Regions from separate parts of the Shewanella zhuhaiensis genome, predicted to be linked through region 3. Evidence: predicted binding sites of a transcription regulator. Region 3 holds the regulator's gene; each other region holds the start of a gene.
What was found. The regulator NrdR, encoded in region 3, represses ribonucleotide reductase genes. The targets are predictions, from matches to a motif close to AAACACNANATNTNGTGTTT.
Positions count from the first base shown of each region.

Region 1: nrdD (anaerobic ribonucleoside-triphosphate reductase) is a predicted target of NrdR. The motif match lies at 2,069-2,088, and genes of this name have one in related genera.
Region 2: nrdA (class 1a ribonucleoside-diphosphate reductase subunit alpha) is a predicted target of NrdR. The motif match lies at 1,747-1,766, and genes of this name have one in related genera.

Region 1 is NZ_JAKUDL010000001.1:1,229,011-1,233,966, forward strand. Features, by position in the region: gene MJ923_RS05195 (DEAD/DEAH box helicase) at 1-340, opposite strand, end outside; gene MJ923_RS05200 (hypothetical protein) at 625-798, shown strand; gene rssA (patatin-like phospholipase RssA) at 880-1,818, shown strand; gene nrdD (anaerobic ribonucleoside-triphosphate reductase) at 2,112-4,229, shown strand; gene nrdG (anaerobic ribonucleoside-triphosphate reductase-activating protein) at 4,243-4,734, shown strand.
Region 2 is NZ_JAKUDL010000002.1:805,336-810,291, forward strand. Features, by position in the region: gene ubiG (bifunctional 2-polyprenyl-6-hydroxyphenol methylase/3-demethylubiquinol 3-O-methyltransferase UbiG) at 1-675, shown strand, start outside; gene MJ923_RS09240 (HAD family hydrolase) at 698-1,378, shown strand; gene nrdA (class 1a ribonucleoside-diphosphate reductase subunit alpha) at 1,905-4,193, shown strand; gene nrdB (class Ia ribonucleoside-diphosphate reductase subunit beta) at 4,266-4,956, shown strand, end outside.
Region 3 is NZ_JAKUDL010000001.1:865,434-870,389, forward strand. Features, by position in the region: gene ettA (energy-dependent translational throttle protein EttA) at 1-354, opposite strand, end outside; gene glyA (serine hydroxymethyltransferase) at 597-1,850, shown strand; gene nrdR (transcriptional regulator NrdR) at 1,955-2,404, shown strand; gene ribD (bifunctional diaminohydroxyphosphoribosylaminopyrimidine deaminase/5-amino-6-(5-phosphoribosylamino)uracil reductase RibD) at 2,458-3,600, shown strand; gene MJ923_RS03760 (riboflavin synthase) at 3,638-4,291, shown strand; gene ribBA (bifunctional 3,4-dihydroxy-2-butanone-4-phosphate synthase/GTP cyclohydrolase II) at 4,402-4,956, shown strand, end outside.

The DNA of each region.
Region 1 (4,956 bases), 360 kb from region 3:
TGAAGTTCTCACCGCCGAGCACACTGATGGCACGGTATTGGGTGTTGGCAACCAGAAGACGCAGCTGGGCGTAAACCTGCTGGGCCAGTTCTCGGGTTGGCAGCAAAATCAGTACCCTGGGGTCACGCTTCGACAGGGACTTGGTGGAAATCACCCGTTGCAGCGCCGGCAGCAAAAATGCCAGCGTCTTTCCCGACCCCGTCTTGGATGAGGCCATCAAATCACGGCCGCTCATGGCAACCGGAATGGCCTGACTCTGGATGGGAGTAGGCGTCTCAATGCCCATGTGTTTCAGGCTTTGTAAGAGGCGCTTATCGAGGGAAAAATCAGAAAATTGCAATGGATGGTCTCCGGAAAAATTCAAGCGGGGAATTATAGCGCCAACGGGGCTTTGGCGCCATGGCAACCTGATGACACTCTCTAAAGCAAGGCAATAGGCGGCAAGTTGGGTTGTTTGTGGGTTGTTTGGTGCGGTCTGCCTAGCGTGACGGGGTGTCAATATCCGTGATATTCGTCAAAAAAGTGACGCGAGTGCTTTATCCTGTGATGCTTTTGACTTATGTTTGAGCAACATTAATAAAAAACGACCCGAGACACTCGCTGCGGATGTCTTTGGAGCAGTAAATGGATTTTTGGATTGCGCTTGCGATAGTCATTTTCGGCTGGATGATCCCGGTGTTACACATTGGACTGTCCGATGTGATGCCTGCCCGTAAAAAGGGCTGGTGGATTTTGGCCGTTACCTTCTCGTCCTGGTTTGGCTGGCTCGGTTACCTGGTCAAAGCCCGGAGTTCTTAAGTTCAAGCGCTGGCACCCGCCGGCGCTTGTCGTTTATAGTCGTTGCCCACCGTTACTTTTCTTATGGATGGAGAAATATCCATGACCCAAACCCGCATTGGAATCGCCCTTGGCAGTGGCGCCGCCAAAGGCTGGGCCCATATTGGCGTGCTCAAAGCGCTGAATGAACTCGGCGTTAAACCCGACCGGGTGGCGGGCTGTTCTATCGGGGCGCTGGTTGGCGCTGCGTATGTCAACGGTCATCTGGAAGCGCTTGAGACCTGGGTGCGCAGTTTTTCCAGCTGGGATGTGCTGGGGCTGATGGATTTAAGTTGGCGCCGCGGCGGGCTTATTCGCGGCGAGAAGGTATTCGATGTCATGCAAAGCCACATGGGGGTGATGGACATTGAAACCATGGCCATGCCCTTTATTGCGGTGGCGACTGATCTCTACAGCGGCCAGGAGATCTGGTTTCGAGAGGGCGATTTGCGCCATGCGGTGCGCGCGTCCTGCTCTATGCCGGGGATTTTACCGCCGGTGCGTCAGGGGCATCGCTGGTTGGTGGATGGCGCTGTGGTCAATCCGGTGCCGGTATCTGCCTGTCGTGCGTTGGATGTAGATGTAGTGATTGCGGTGGATTTGGATGGCCAGCGTCGCAGCCGCATTCAGGCGTTGCCGGTTGACCTTCGCAGCGAGGCTATTTCGCCCCAGGAGGAAACCCAGGCGCTGGCCGAGCAAGAGGGCGGTTTTATGGACTTGCTGGCGCGGGGGCGGGACTATGTGGCCAGTCTGTCGGATAAGTTTTCCCTCGGCAGTCGCGACGACCCCGGGATGCTGGCAGTGATGAGTCAGTCGATGGAAATTGTCCAGCAGCGCCACAAGCGGGCACGACTGATGGGCGATCCGCCCGATGTCTGTTTGGTGCCCAAAGTGGCAGACATTGGCACTATGGAGTTTCACCGCGCCGCCGAGGCCATCGATGCCGGATATGCCGCCGTGATGGCCCAGGCTCATTTGATTGAGGCAAGCCTTGGGCAATAGCACCTGGCCCCTTACTGCCAAAGCCGGTTTTTGAACCGGCTTTTTGCTTTTTTGAGGGTGGCTCGCGGGTATTTTTTGCTGCTGCGTGCCTGCTGTTTTGCCGTGGGTCAAGGGGCAGATTTTTAAAAGGCTACCTGCCACAGATTTTCAAAAAGGGGAGATTTATCTTTTTCCCAAACATGATCCATATCAAGGTATCGCTCTGGTATTTGTCGCCTAATACACTACATTTTGTATCTGGATAAAAAATAAGCTCAACATGTAGTGTTGGCTTCGACAAAGAGGATCTAGCGATGCCAGTGGTGATCAAGCGGGATGGGTGCCGTGCTGCGTTCGATGAAACCAGACTCAGGGATGCGGTAATTGCGGCGCAGGGTGCTGCCGGGGTTATCGATAACGACTATGCCGCCACCGTTGCTGCCATTGTGGCGGCGCAGGTTGCCGGTAAAGACGAAGTCGCCATCCACGAACTGCAGGATGCGGTGGAAAACTGCCTGATGGAAGGCCCCAACAAGGAAGTGGCCCGTCACTATATTGAGTATCGTCATGACCGCGATGTGTGCCGCGAAGCAAGCAGCCGTCTGAATCTGGAAATTCGTTCGCTGGTGGAGCAAACCAACGCCGCGCTGCTCCATGAAAATGCCAACAAAGACTCCAAGGTGATCCCAACCCAGCGGGATCTGCTGGCGGGCATTGTGGCGCGCCATTACGCCAAGCGCCATATTCTGCCCAAAGAAGTGGTGGCCGCCCACGAGGCCGGTGAAATCCATTACCACGACCTCGACTACTCGCCTTTCTTCCCCATGTTCAACTGCATGCTGATTGATTTGGGCGGCATGTTGACCAAGGGCTTTAAGATGGGCAACGCCGAGATTGAAACGCCCAAGTCTATCTCCACGGCCACCGCAGTAACGGCGCAAATCATCGCCCAGGTGGCGAGCCACATCTATGGCGGCACCACCATTAATCGCATCGATGAGGTGCTGTCGCCCTATGTGGCCAAGAGCTATGACAAGCATTATCAAACCGCGCTGCATTGGGGCATTACCGATGCGGTGGCGTACGCCCGCGCCCTGACCGAGAAAGAGTGTCACGATGCGTTCCAGTCACTGGAATATGAGGTGAACACCCTGCATACCGCCAACGGTCAGACGCCTTTTGTGACCTTTGGTTTTGGGCTTGGCACCAGCTGGGAGTCGCGGCTTATTCAGCAGTCCATCCTTAAGGTGCGGATGGCCGGTCTTGGCAAGAACCGCAAAACGGCGGTGTTCCCCAAGCTGGTGTTTGCTATCCGTGACGGCATTAACCACAAACAGGGCGATTGCAACTACGATATCAAGCGGATGGCGATTAAATGCGCCTCCGAGCGCATGTATCCGGATATCCTCAATTATGAGCAGGTGGTCAGAGTAACCGGCTCCTTCAAGACGCCCATGGGCTGTAGAAGCTTTTTGGGTGTGCATGAAAAGGACGGCGAACTGGAGCACGAAGGGCGCAACAACCTTGGTGTGGTCAGCCTTAACCTGCCGCGTATTGCCATTGAAGCCCAGGGGGATGAGCAGCGTTTTTACGCCTTGCTGGAGCAACGCTTGCAGATTGCCCGCCAGGCACTGGACAGCCGTATCGAACGCCTCAGAGGCGTGAAAGCACGGGTCGCGCCCATCCTTTATATGGAAGGTGCCTGTGGTGTGCGCCTGCGCCCTGACGATGATATCGAGCCCATCTTTAAAAATGGCCGCGCGTCCATTTCGCTGGGTTACATCGGTTTGCATGAAACCGTCAATGCCCTCTATGGCACTGAGGAGCATGTGTACGACTCGCAGCAGCTCAGACAAAAAGCCCTCGCCATTGTGGCGCGCCTTAAGCAAGCCACCGAGCAGTGGAAGCTGGAAACCGGTTATGGCTTCAGCCTTTACAGCACTCCGAGCGAGAGTCTGTGCAGCCGCTTTGCCAAGCTCGACACCAAGGCCTTTGGGGTGATTGCCGGGGTGACCGATAAGGGCTATTACACCAACAGCTTCCACCTGGATGTGGAAAAGAAGGTGTCGCCTTTTGACAAAATTGACTTCGAGGCGCCGTACCCTGAACTCGCCAGCGGCGGTTTTATCTGTTACGGCGAATATCCCAACATGCAGCATAACCTCGAGGCGCTGGAGGATGTGTGGGACTACAGTTACAGTCGCGTGCCTTACTATGGCACCAACACCCCTATCGATGAGTGCTACGACTGCGGCTTTACCGGTGAATTTGACTGCACCAGCAAAGGCTTTGTCTGCCCTTCCTGTGGCAACCACGAACCCAGCCGGGTGTCGGTGACCCGCCGGGTATGTGGCTACCTTGGCAGCCCTGATGCGCGTCCGTTCAACCACGGCAAGCAGGAAGAAGTAAAGCGCCGGGTCAAGCATCTCTGAAGGCGGAAATCAGGTGAACTATCATCAGTACTTTCCGCTGGATGTGGTCAATGGGCCGGGCACCAGGGCGACCCTGTTTGTGTCCGGCTGCGAGCATCAATGCCGTGGCTGCTATAACCAGTCCACCTGGGATGAAAAAAGTGGCCACCCCTTTGATGAGGCCATGAAGGCGCGGATTATCTGCGATCTCAATGACAGCCGCATTCGTCGCCGAGGGCTTAGTCTCTCCGGTGGCGATCCGCTGCTGCCCGCCAATATTGAGGCGCTGCGCAGCTTGATCATTGAGGTGCGCGAGCTGTGCCCAGGTAAAGACATCTGGCTGTGGACCGGTTATCGCCTCGAAGATTTTACCCCTGCCCAGGCCAGTCTGGCGGCGCTGGTGGACGTGATAGTGGATGGCCCCTTTGAGAAGGCGCTGTTTGACCCCAAGCTGCGGTTTCGCGGCAGCAGCAATCAGCGGATTTTGGCCCGAACGCCAGGTGGATTTGTCCCCTGGCAGGGCTGAACGGCAGCGGATTTATCTCAATATTGGCTTAGTTCTGTTGGTTGACGCGTCCCGCTGGTATACTCCAGCCAATTGAGCAGCCATTTCTCCAATGGATAGCCGGGTAAAGTCCCAGTTGTTCACTTGGGTATTCCTGCGAGCGGTAAAAGCGCTTAGAATAGGCCCCCCGGTGAGGCTTCTCGCCAAAGATGTTGAGTTGTCAGGGAAAGTTCTGGTCTCACG
Region 2 (4,956 bases), on a different contig from region 3:
AAATTCGAAAAGATGGCCGCCAGTTGGTGGGATCCCGATGGCGAATTCAAACCCTTGCATCAGTTAAACCCACTGCGGCTTAACTATATCGATATGACCTGTGGTGGTTTGTTCGGTAAAAAGGTGCTGGATGTGGGCTGCGGCGGCGGCATTTTGTCTGAAAGCATGGCGCGTATCGGCGCAGAGGTCACCGGTATCGACATGGGCACTGAACCACTGGAAGTCGCCCGACTGCACGCGCTGGAAACCGGTGTTACGCTGGACTACCTGCAAACCACCGCCGAAGGCCATCGCGAGAGCTACGTTGAGCATTATGACGTGGTCACCTGCATGGAGATGCTGGAGCATGTGCCCGATCCCCTGTCGGTTATCCAGGCCTGCTGCGACATGGTGAAGCCAGGCGGCTTTGTGTTTTTCTCCACCATCAATCGCAATCTGCGCTCCTATGTCGAAACCATTCTCGGTGCCGAGTACCTGCTGAAAATGCTGCCGGTGGGTACCCACGACCATGGCAAGTTCATCAAGCCGTCTGAGCTGATTGAGATGGTCGACCACACAGAGCTTCTGTGCAAGGACGCCATTGGCGTGACCTACAATCCGCTCACCAGCACCTTCCGCTACACTTCCCGGGTGGATGTGAATTACATGATTGCCACGGAAAAGCCCCTTGATTGACCCGCTCGCGGCCGAAAGCACCATGGCGTCACTAGCTGACCCGGCAGCAGTAACACAAATAGGCGTGCTGTTCGATTTAGACGGCACGCTTGTCGATACAGCGCCGGATCTGGTAGCTGCGCTGAACCTTGCCCTCAAAGGCGCAGGTTTCGCCAGTGTGATGCTGGATGAAGTGCGTCATGCCGCCTCACACGGCAGTATGGCGCTGGTGCGTGCCGCCCAGCCATCGATTCCCGACGAGCAGGCCTACTTGTTGCAGCAATCGCTTCTGTTACATTACGCCGAAGTCAATGGCCGCCGTTGCCAGCTGTTTGACGGGATAGCGCCACTGCTGGATGCCCTTGGCCGGGCACATATTCCCTACGGCATAGTGACCAACAAGGCCGCCTGCTTTGCCAGGCCGCTGATTGAGCGTATAGGACTTGCTTCAAGCTGCAAAGCCCTTATAAGCGGCGACAGTGTCACCCGCGGTAAGCCCGACGCTGCGCCCATGCTGCTGGCCGCAAGTCAGCTTAATCGCTCTGCCCGCCACATTGTTTACCTTGGTGATGCCAAACGGGATATGGAAGCCGCCCGGGCCGCACACATGACCTCGGCACTCGCAAGTTGGGGCTATATCAGCGCCGGGGATGATATCCACAGCTGGCCGGTGGATGTGACGCTTGCGCACCCACTTTCGCTTCCTGCGCTGTTTGGGCTATGAGCTTGGGTATAAGCGAGGCCTTTTGAAAGGTCTGTTAATAGGCAACACAATCAGTGCGGCCTTAAGGATAAACGCGCCTTCACTTAAGGCGCATAAACCACAGCCAACGAAAGTCGTCCGGCTTTGCTGAGGCTGGTTATTTTGGCAGCAGATCGCCGCAACGCGATCGCTTGCAAGATAAGCGATCGATACCGAGATCTGACACGGTCAAAAAACTGTCATACAAGTAACATGGCACACAGAAACTGACCTTCAAAGTTAGCCTCTACTAACGTTTCGGTTTTTCCTCAAGATATCCACAGTTTCTCCAAAGATTTCCTACTTGCAAATACCCTCTCACCTCACTATCTTGTATCTTAACTTTTAATAAGCACCATATCTTGTGTATTGGTAGCAATCTCACACACCAGAGACGTTCTCCTCGAAACGGTGTTTCTTTCGGCATCCAGCGGTGTTTCAGGGATTTTGAGTGACGATTGCTTACAGGGATATGTAGGGCAATACCAATCTATAAGGCCTATCTTCGATGAATAGCAACATGACAGTCACTAAACGCAGTGGCGAGCGCGAGCAGATCGATCTCGACAAAATCCACCGCGTAGTTACCTGGGCAGCCAAAGGCTTAAAGAATGTTTCGGTTTCTGAAGTAGAGCTGCGATCGCACCTGCAGTTTTTTGATGGCATCCCGACTGAAGCCATCCACGAAACCATCATCAAGGCCGCGGCCGATTTGATTTCGCCCGAGTCTCCTGACTATCAATTCCTGGCAGCCCGTCTGGCCATCTTCCACCTGCGCAAAAAAGCGTTTGGCCAGTTTGAGCCACCAAAACTGTATGAGCACGTGGCCAGATTGGTGGACATGGGCAAATACGACCGCCATATCCTCGAAGACTACACCAAAGAAGAGCTGGATATTCTCGACAGCTATATCGATCACTGGCGTGATATGAACTTCTCTTATGCAGCCGTTAAGCAACTTGAGGGTAAGTATCTGGTACAAAACCGCGTGACCCACGAAGTGTACGAGAGCGCCCAGTTCCTCTACATACTTGTGGCCGCCTGCCTGTTTGCCGGTTATCCAAGAGAAACCCGTCTGAAGTACGTGAAAGACTTCTATGACGCGGTATCTACCTTCAAGATTTCCTTGCCTACGCCTATTATGTCCGGCGTGCGCACCCCTACCCGTCAGTTCAGCTCCTGCGTACTGATCGAGTGTGGCGATAGCCTGGATTCCATCAACGCCACCGCGTCTTCCATCGTCAAGTACGTCAGTCAGCGTGCAGGCATCGGCGTGAATGCCGGTCGCATCCGTGCCCTTGGCAGCCCAATCCGTGGCGGCGAAGCCTTCCACACCGGCTGTCTGCCGTTTTACAAGTATTTCCAAACCGCGGTGAAGTCCTGCTCTCAGGGCGGCGTTCGCGGCGGCGCAGCCACCCTGTTCTACCCAATCTGGCACCTGGAAGTGGAATCACTGCTGGTACTGAAGAACAACCGTGGCGTGGAAGATAACCGTATCCGTCATCTGGACTACGGTGTGCAGCTCAACAAGCTGATGTATCAGCGTCTGATCAAGGGCGAGAACATCACCCTGTTCAGCCCATCCGACGTGCCAGGCATGTACGACGCCTTCTTTGAAGATCAGGACGAGTTCGAGCGCCTGTACACCAAGTACGAGCAGGACCCTGGCATCCGCAAGAAGAGCATGAAGGCGGTTGAACTCTTCTCGCTGATGATGCAGGAGCGCGCCTCTACCGGCCGCATCTACATTCAGAACGTGGATCACTGCAACACCCACAGCCCATTTGATTCAAGCGTGGCGCCAATTCGTCAGTCCAACCTGTGTCTGGAAATTGCGCTGCCAACCAAGCCGTTGGAAAGCGTAGATGACACCAATGGCGAAATCGCCCTGTGTACCCTGTCAGCGCTGAACCTGGGTGCCATCGATAACCTCGAAGAGCTCGAAGGCTTGTCCGATCTGGCTGTACGAGCCCTGGATAGCCTGCTGGATTATCAGGACTACCCTATCAAGGCCGCCAAGCTTGGCTCCATGAACCGTCGTACTCTGGGTATTGGTGTGATTAACTTCGCCAATTACCTGGCTAAAAACGGCAAGCGCTATTCCGATGGCAGCGCCAACAACCTGACTCACAAGACCTTCGAAGCCATTCAGTTCAACCTGCTGAAAGCCTCGATGAATCTGGCCAAAGAGAAAGGCGCCTGCCCTGCGTTCCACGAGACCACTTACTCTCAGGGTATTTTGCCAATCGACACTTATAAGCGCGATCTGGACAAGATTGTCTCTGAGCCGCTGCATCTTGACTGGGAAGGCCTGCGCGAAGACATCAAGCGTCACGGTCTGCGTAACTCTACCCTGTCTGCGCTGATGCCATCCGAGACCTCATCGCAGATCTCCAACGCCACCAACGGTATCGAGCCACCACGTGGTCTGATTTCGGTGAAGGCCAGTAAAGATGGCCAGCTCAAGCAGGTAGTACCTGACTTTGATGCGCTGCGTCACGAATATGAGCTGCTGTGGCAGATGCCATCCAACGATGGTTACCTGCAGCTGGTAGGCATTATGCAGAAGTTCGTGGATCAGGCCATTTCTGCCAACACCAACTATGACCCGGCCAAGTTTGAAGGTCGTAAGGTGCCGATGCAGCTGCTGCTTAAAGATCTGCTGACCGCCTACAAACTGGGCCTCAAGACCCTTTACTACCATAACACCCGTGACGGTGCTTCCGATCAACACGAAGACATTGCCGTGGTTGAGAAAGAAGACGACGGCTGTGCTGGCGGCGCCTGTAAGATTTAAGCAGGCAAGGTTAAAAGGAACTTTAGGTGTTAACAGGGGGCCCCATGCCCCCTTTTACCGGAACGAAACATCATGGCTTATTCAACTTTTTGTCAGACTCCCAACGACGCCACCCGCGAACCTATGTTTTTCGGCCAGTCCGTAAACGTTGCCCGTTACGATCAGCAGCGCTACGAAGTGTTCGAAAAGCTGATTGAAAAGCAGCTGTCTTTCTTCTGGAGACCGGAAGAAGTGGATGTCAGCCGTGACAAAATCGACTTCGGTAAACTGCCTGCCCACGAGCAGCACATTTTTATTTCCAACCTCAAGTATCAGACCCTGCTGGACTCCATTCAGGGCCGCAGCCCCAACGTGGCCTTCCTGCCGCTGGTATCGCTGCCTGAGCTCGAAACCTGGATTGAAACCTGGTCGTTTTCCGAGACCATTCACTCGCGCTCTTACACCCATATCATCCGTAACATCGTCAACGACCCGTCAGTGGTGTTTGACGACATAGTGGTGAACCAGGAAATCCTCAAGCGCGCTGCGGATATCTCGGCTTATTACGACAAGCTCATCAAGCTGACCCAGATTTATCACCTCCATGGTGAAGGCACCCACACTGTGGATGGCCATCTGGTTGAAGTGACAGTGCGTGAACTGAAAAAAGTGCTGTATCTGTGCATGATGTCGGTAAACGCCCTGGAAGCCATTCGCTTCTATGTCAGCTTTGCCTGCTCGTTCGCCTTCGCAGAGCGTAAGCTGATGGAAGGTAACGCCAAAA
Region 3 (4,956 bases):
GAAGTCGGCGTCCGGCTCGGCATAGGCGGCGTAGACCTCATCGAGACGGGTCAGGGCGCGCTTGGCTTCGCCAACGGCTTCTTCGATGGCTTCACGTACTGTCTGGTTCGGGTCAAGCTGTGGCTCCTGGGGCAGGTAACCAATCTTGAGACCTGGCATGGGGCGGGCTTCACCTTCGATTTCGGTGTCGATACCGGCCATGATGCGCAGCAATGTGGATTTACCCGAGCCGTTCAGACCCAGAACACCAATCTTGGCGCCGGGGAAGAAGCTTAGGGAGATGTCTTTAAGGATTTGCTTCTTGGGCGGCACGATTTTGCCAACCCGCAGCATGCTGTAAACAAACTGAGCCATGTCGTCTCTCTGCGATTTACAAATAGAATTAAGCGCTGAAAATTGGCCGAAGTTTACCAAGTCGGGGCGTTATTCTCCAGATGGCGATGTGAAATCCCATCCCGTTGCAGGTTGTTTTGATGATGAAACACAGTCATCCGCACCGAGACGGATTTTCATCATATTGCGGCTGGGATTGTGATCGATTGCAGAGTAGAATACCGCGCAACCCTACCTATAAGATTTGCCAGCTGGAGTGACCAATGCTGAAGAAGACCATGAATATTGCCGACTATGATCCCGAGCTGTTCAAGGCGATTGAAGACGAAACCCGTCGTCAGGAAGAGCATATCGAGCTTATCGCCTCTGAGAACTACACCTCTCCCCGCGTGATGCAGGCTCAGGGCTCACAGCTGACCAACAAGTACGCCGAAGGTTATCCTGGCAAGCGTTACTACGGTGGTTGCGAGTATGTCGACATCGTGGAAAGCCTGGCCATCGAGCGCGCCAAAGAATTGTTCGGCGCCACTTTTGCCAACGTACAGCCACACTCCGGTTCTCAGGCCAACAGCGCCGTGTACATGACTCTGCTGCAGCCAGGCGACACTGTACTGGGCATGAACCTGGCCCACGGTGGTCACCTGACCCACGGCTCACCGGTTAACTTCTCCGGCAAGCTGTACAACATCATTCCTTACGGTATTGATGAGTCCGGCAAGATTGACTACGACGAAATGGAACGCCTGGCCGTTGAGCACAAGCCCAAGATGATGATTGGCGGTTTCTCTGCCTACTCTGGCATCGTTGACTGGGCACGCATGCGTGAAATCGCCGACAAGATTGGCGCTTACCTGTTTGTAGACATGGCCCACGTGGCCGGTCTGATTGCCGCTGGCGTGTATCCAAACCCGGTGCCACACGCTCACGTTGTGACTTCTACCACCCACAAGACCCTGGCCGGTCCTCGTGGCGGTATCATCCTGTCTGCTGCCAACGACGAAGACCTGTACAAGAAGCTGAACTCAGCGGTATTCCCAGGTGGTCAGGGCGGCCCACTGATGCACGTTATCGCCGGTAAAGCGGTGGCCTTCAAAGAAGCGCTGGAGCCAGAATTCAAGGTGTACCAGCAGCAGGTTGTGGTTAACGCCAAGGCCATGGTGGAAGTATTCCTCGAGCGCGGTTACAAAATCGTATCCGGCGGTACCGACAACCACCTGATGCTGGTTGACCTGATTGGTCGCGAGCTGACCGGTAAAGAAGCCGATGCCGCTCTGGGCCGTGCCAACATCACAGTGAACAAAAACTCTGTGCCAAACGACCCACGTTCACCATTTGTAACCTCTGGTATCCGTATCGGTACCCCAGCCATCACCCGCCGCGGTTTCAAAGAAACTGAAGCCCGTGAGCTGACTCACTGGATCTGTGACGTGCTGGACAACGCAAGCGATGACGCTGTTATCGAACGCGTGAAAGGCCAGGTGCTGGAACTGTGCGCTCGTTTCCCTGTTTACGGTTAACCTTTTAACCTGAATAGGATAAACTCAATGGCCGCTGCGATAGCGGCCATTTTTATTTGTATTGTGGTTCAATTTGCCCTTCAACCAGCGCGCCAGGAGGCCCCATGCACTGTCCATTTTGCAACGCAACCGACACCAAGGTGATCGACTCCCGTTTGGTGGGAGAAGGGCATCAGGTCAGGCGTCGGCGGGAGTGCACCGAATGCCACGAGCGTTTTACCACCTTTGAAGGCGCTGAACTGGTGATGCCGAGGGTTATCAAGCGTGATGGCACCCGTCAGCCATTCGATGATGAAAAGCTGCGCAGCGGTATGCTCAAAGCCGTGGAAAAACGCCCTGTGTCCATCGATCAGATTGATCAGGCGATGAACAAGATTAAGTCGACCCTGCGCGCCACCGGCGAGCGGGAAATCCCCTCAGAGATGATTGGCAACCTGATGATGGACAGCCTGATTGAGCTGGATAAAGTGGCCTATATCCGCTTTGCTTCTGTTTACCGCGCCTTTGAAGATGTTTCTGAGTTTGGTGAAGCCATCGCCAGACTGCAGAAATAAGTACATCAGCAATCATCAGGGTTTCAGAAAAGACAGCAGCGCGGCAATCATCCATGAGCACATCCGTCACAAGCCAGTTTTCCGCACATGACCATGCCATGATGGCCCGCGCCATCATGTTGGCCAAACGTGGCCAGTACACCACCCGCCCCAATCCTAATGTGGGTTGCGTGATAGCGAATGACGCAGGTGAAATTGTCGGTGAAGGCTGGCATATCCGCGCAGGTGGTCCCCATGCCGAAGTGCATGCACTGAGACAAGCCAGTGACCGCGCCCGCGGCGCCACAGCCTATGTCACCCTTGAGCCCTGCAGCCATTATGGCCGCACACCTCCCTGTGCCAAGGCGCTGATAGATAATGGTTTAAGGCGTGTAGTTGTCGCTATGACCGACCCGAACCCTCAGGTGGCGGGCAGGGGGCTTAAGCTGCTTCAGGACGCAGGTGTCGAGGTGGCCCATGGCTTGATGGAAGCCGAGGCTCGGGCGCTGAATCCGGGCTTTTTGTCGCGGATGGAGCGTGCTCGCCCGTTCGTTAGCGTAAAAGTAGGGGCAAGCCTCGATGGTAAAACCGCACTCTCGAGCGGTGAGTCCAAATGGATAACCGGCCCCGAGGCGCGCCGCGACGTGCAGCGCCTGCGAGCCAAATCCTGCGCCCTGATCACCGGCATAGATACTGTGCTGCTGGATGACCCCAGCCTGAATGTGCGCCATGGTGAGCTTGGCAGCCTGGGCAATACTTTATCCGCAGCCGAGCTTATCCAACCCATCCGGGTGGTGCTCGACAGCCAGCGGCGCATGAGCGCCGATGCCAAACTGTTCGGCATTGCCGGCCCGATTTTGCTGGTATCGGCCGAGCCCTACGATGCCCATTTTTTGCACTCACTGCCGGATTTTGTCACCTGTTTGACCCTGCCGGGCGGTGATGGTCGTATCGACCTTGTCGCTCTTTTGAGTCACCTCGGTGAAAACTGCAACCGGGTGCTGGTGGAAGCCGGCGGCACCCTCGCCGGTGCCTTTATCGCCGCGGGGCTTTGTGATGAGCTGGTGCTGTATCAGGCGCCCAAGCTCCTTGGCAGCCATGGCCGCGACATGCTGCAGCTGCCCGATTATCAGACCATGGCCGAGTTGCCGGGTCTTAAGCTTATTGATGAGCGCAAACTGGGCCAGGATTGGCGCTTTACCTTCACTGTGGCCTGAGTGTCAGCAGCCGCTGCATCGAGCCTAAAGAGGATTTATGTTTACCGGGATCATTGAAGCCGTAGGCCATTTAAGACGAATCGATCGCAAGGGCGATGATATTCGCCTGACGGTAGCAAGTGGCAAGCTGGATTTATCCGATGTGCGCCTTGGCGACAGTATTGCCACAAACGGCGTGTGTCTGACCGTAGTGGAATGTCTTGCCGATGGTTATGTGGCTGATGTGTCAGCTGAAACCGTGAAGCTGACCGGCTTTGGCGAGTATCGCCCCGGCCTGGCGGTGAACCTGGAAAAGGCGGTGACCCCGACCACCCGCCTCGGCGGACACCTGGTGAGCGGTCACGTGGATGGCCGCGCTGCTGTGGTCAGCCGCAGCCAGCTTGGTAAAGCCATCGAGTTTTGGCTCGAAGCGCCCGCCGAGCTTGCCCGCTACATTGCCCACAAGGGGTCGATTACCATCGATGGCGTGAGCCTGACGGTGAACGAGGTAGACGGCAGCCGTTTTCGTCTCACCATAGTGCCCCACACAGCCGGTGAAACCACCCTGATTGATTTGGCGGTGGGCGACAAGGTGAATCTCGAAGTGGATCAGATTGCCCGTTACCTCGAGCGCTTGATGCAACGCGGCGAAGAAACCGCGTCCGGCGGTGTGACCCTGGACTTGCTTGCCCGCAGCGGTTTTATGCGCTGAGCGCTGATGCGCCGGTCAGTCAAAGCACCGCTTTGTGCGCCCGGCCCTGTTTTTTGGCCCGCAGGCCGCTAAAATTCACAACACTCTTAAAAGAAAATAAAGGTCTTACAATGGCGCTACACAGTATCGAAGAAATCATCGAAGACATTCGTCAGGGCAAAATGGTGATCCTGATGGACGATGAAGACAGGGAAAACGAAGGCGACCTGATTATGGCCGCCGAACTGGTGACCCCGGAAGCCATTAACTTTATGGCCACCTATGGCCGTGGCCTGATTTGTCAGACCATGACCCGTGCCCGTTGCCAGCAGCTGAATCTGCCGCTGATGGTGAGCAATAACAACGCCCAGTTCACCACCAACTTTACCGTATCCATCGAGGCCGCCAAGGGCGTGACCACAGGGATCAGCGCCCATGACCGCGCCGTGACAATCCAGGCCGCCGTGGCCAAAGATGCCAAGGCTGCTGATTTGGTGCAGCCTGGCCACATCTTCCCCCTGATGGCCCAGGAAGGCGGCGTGCTGACCCGCGCAGGCCACACCGAAGCGGGTTGTGATTTGGCACGCTTGGCCGGTCTTGAGCCCTCCGGCGTAATTGTTGAAATCCTCAACGAAGACGGCACCATGGCCCGTCGTCCGGATCTGGAAAAATTCTCTGAAAAGCAC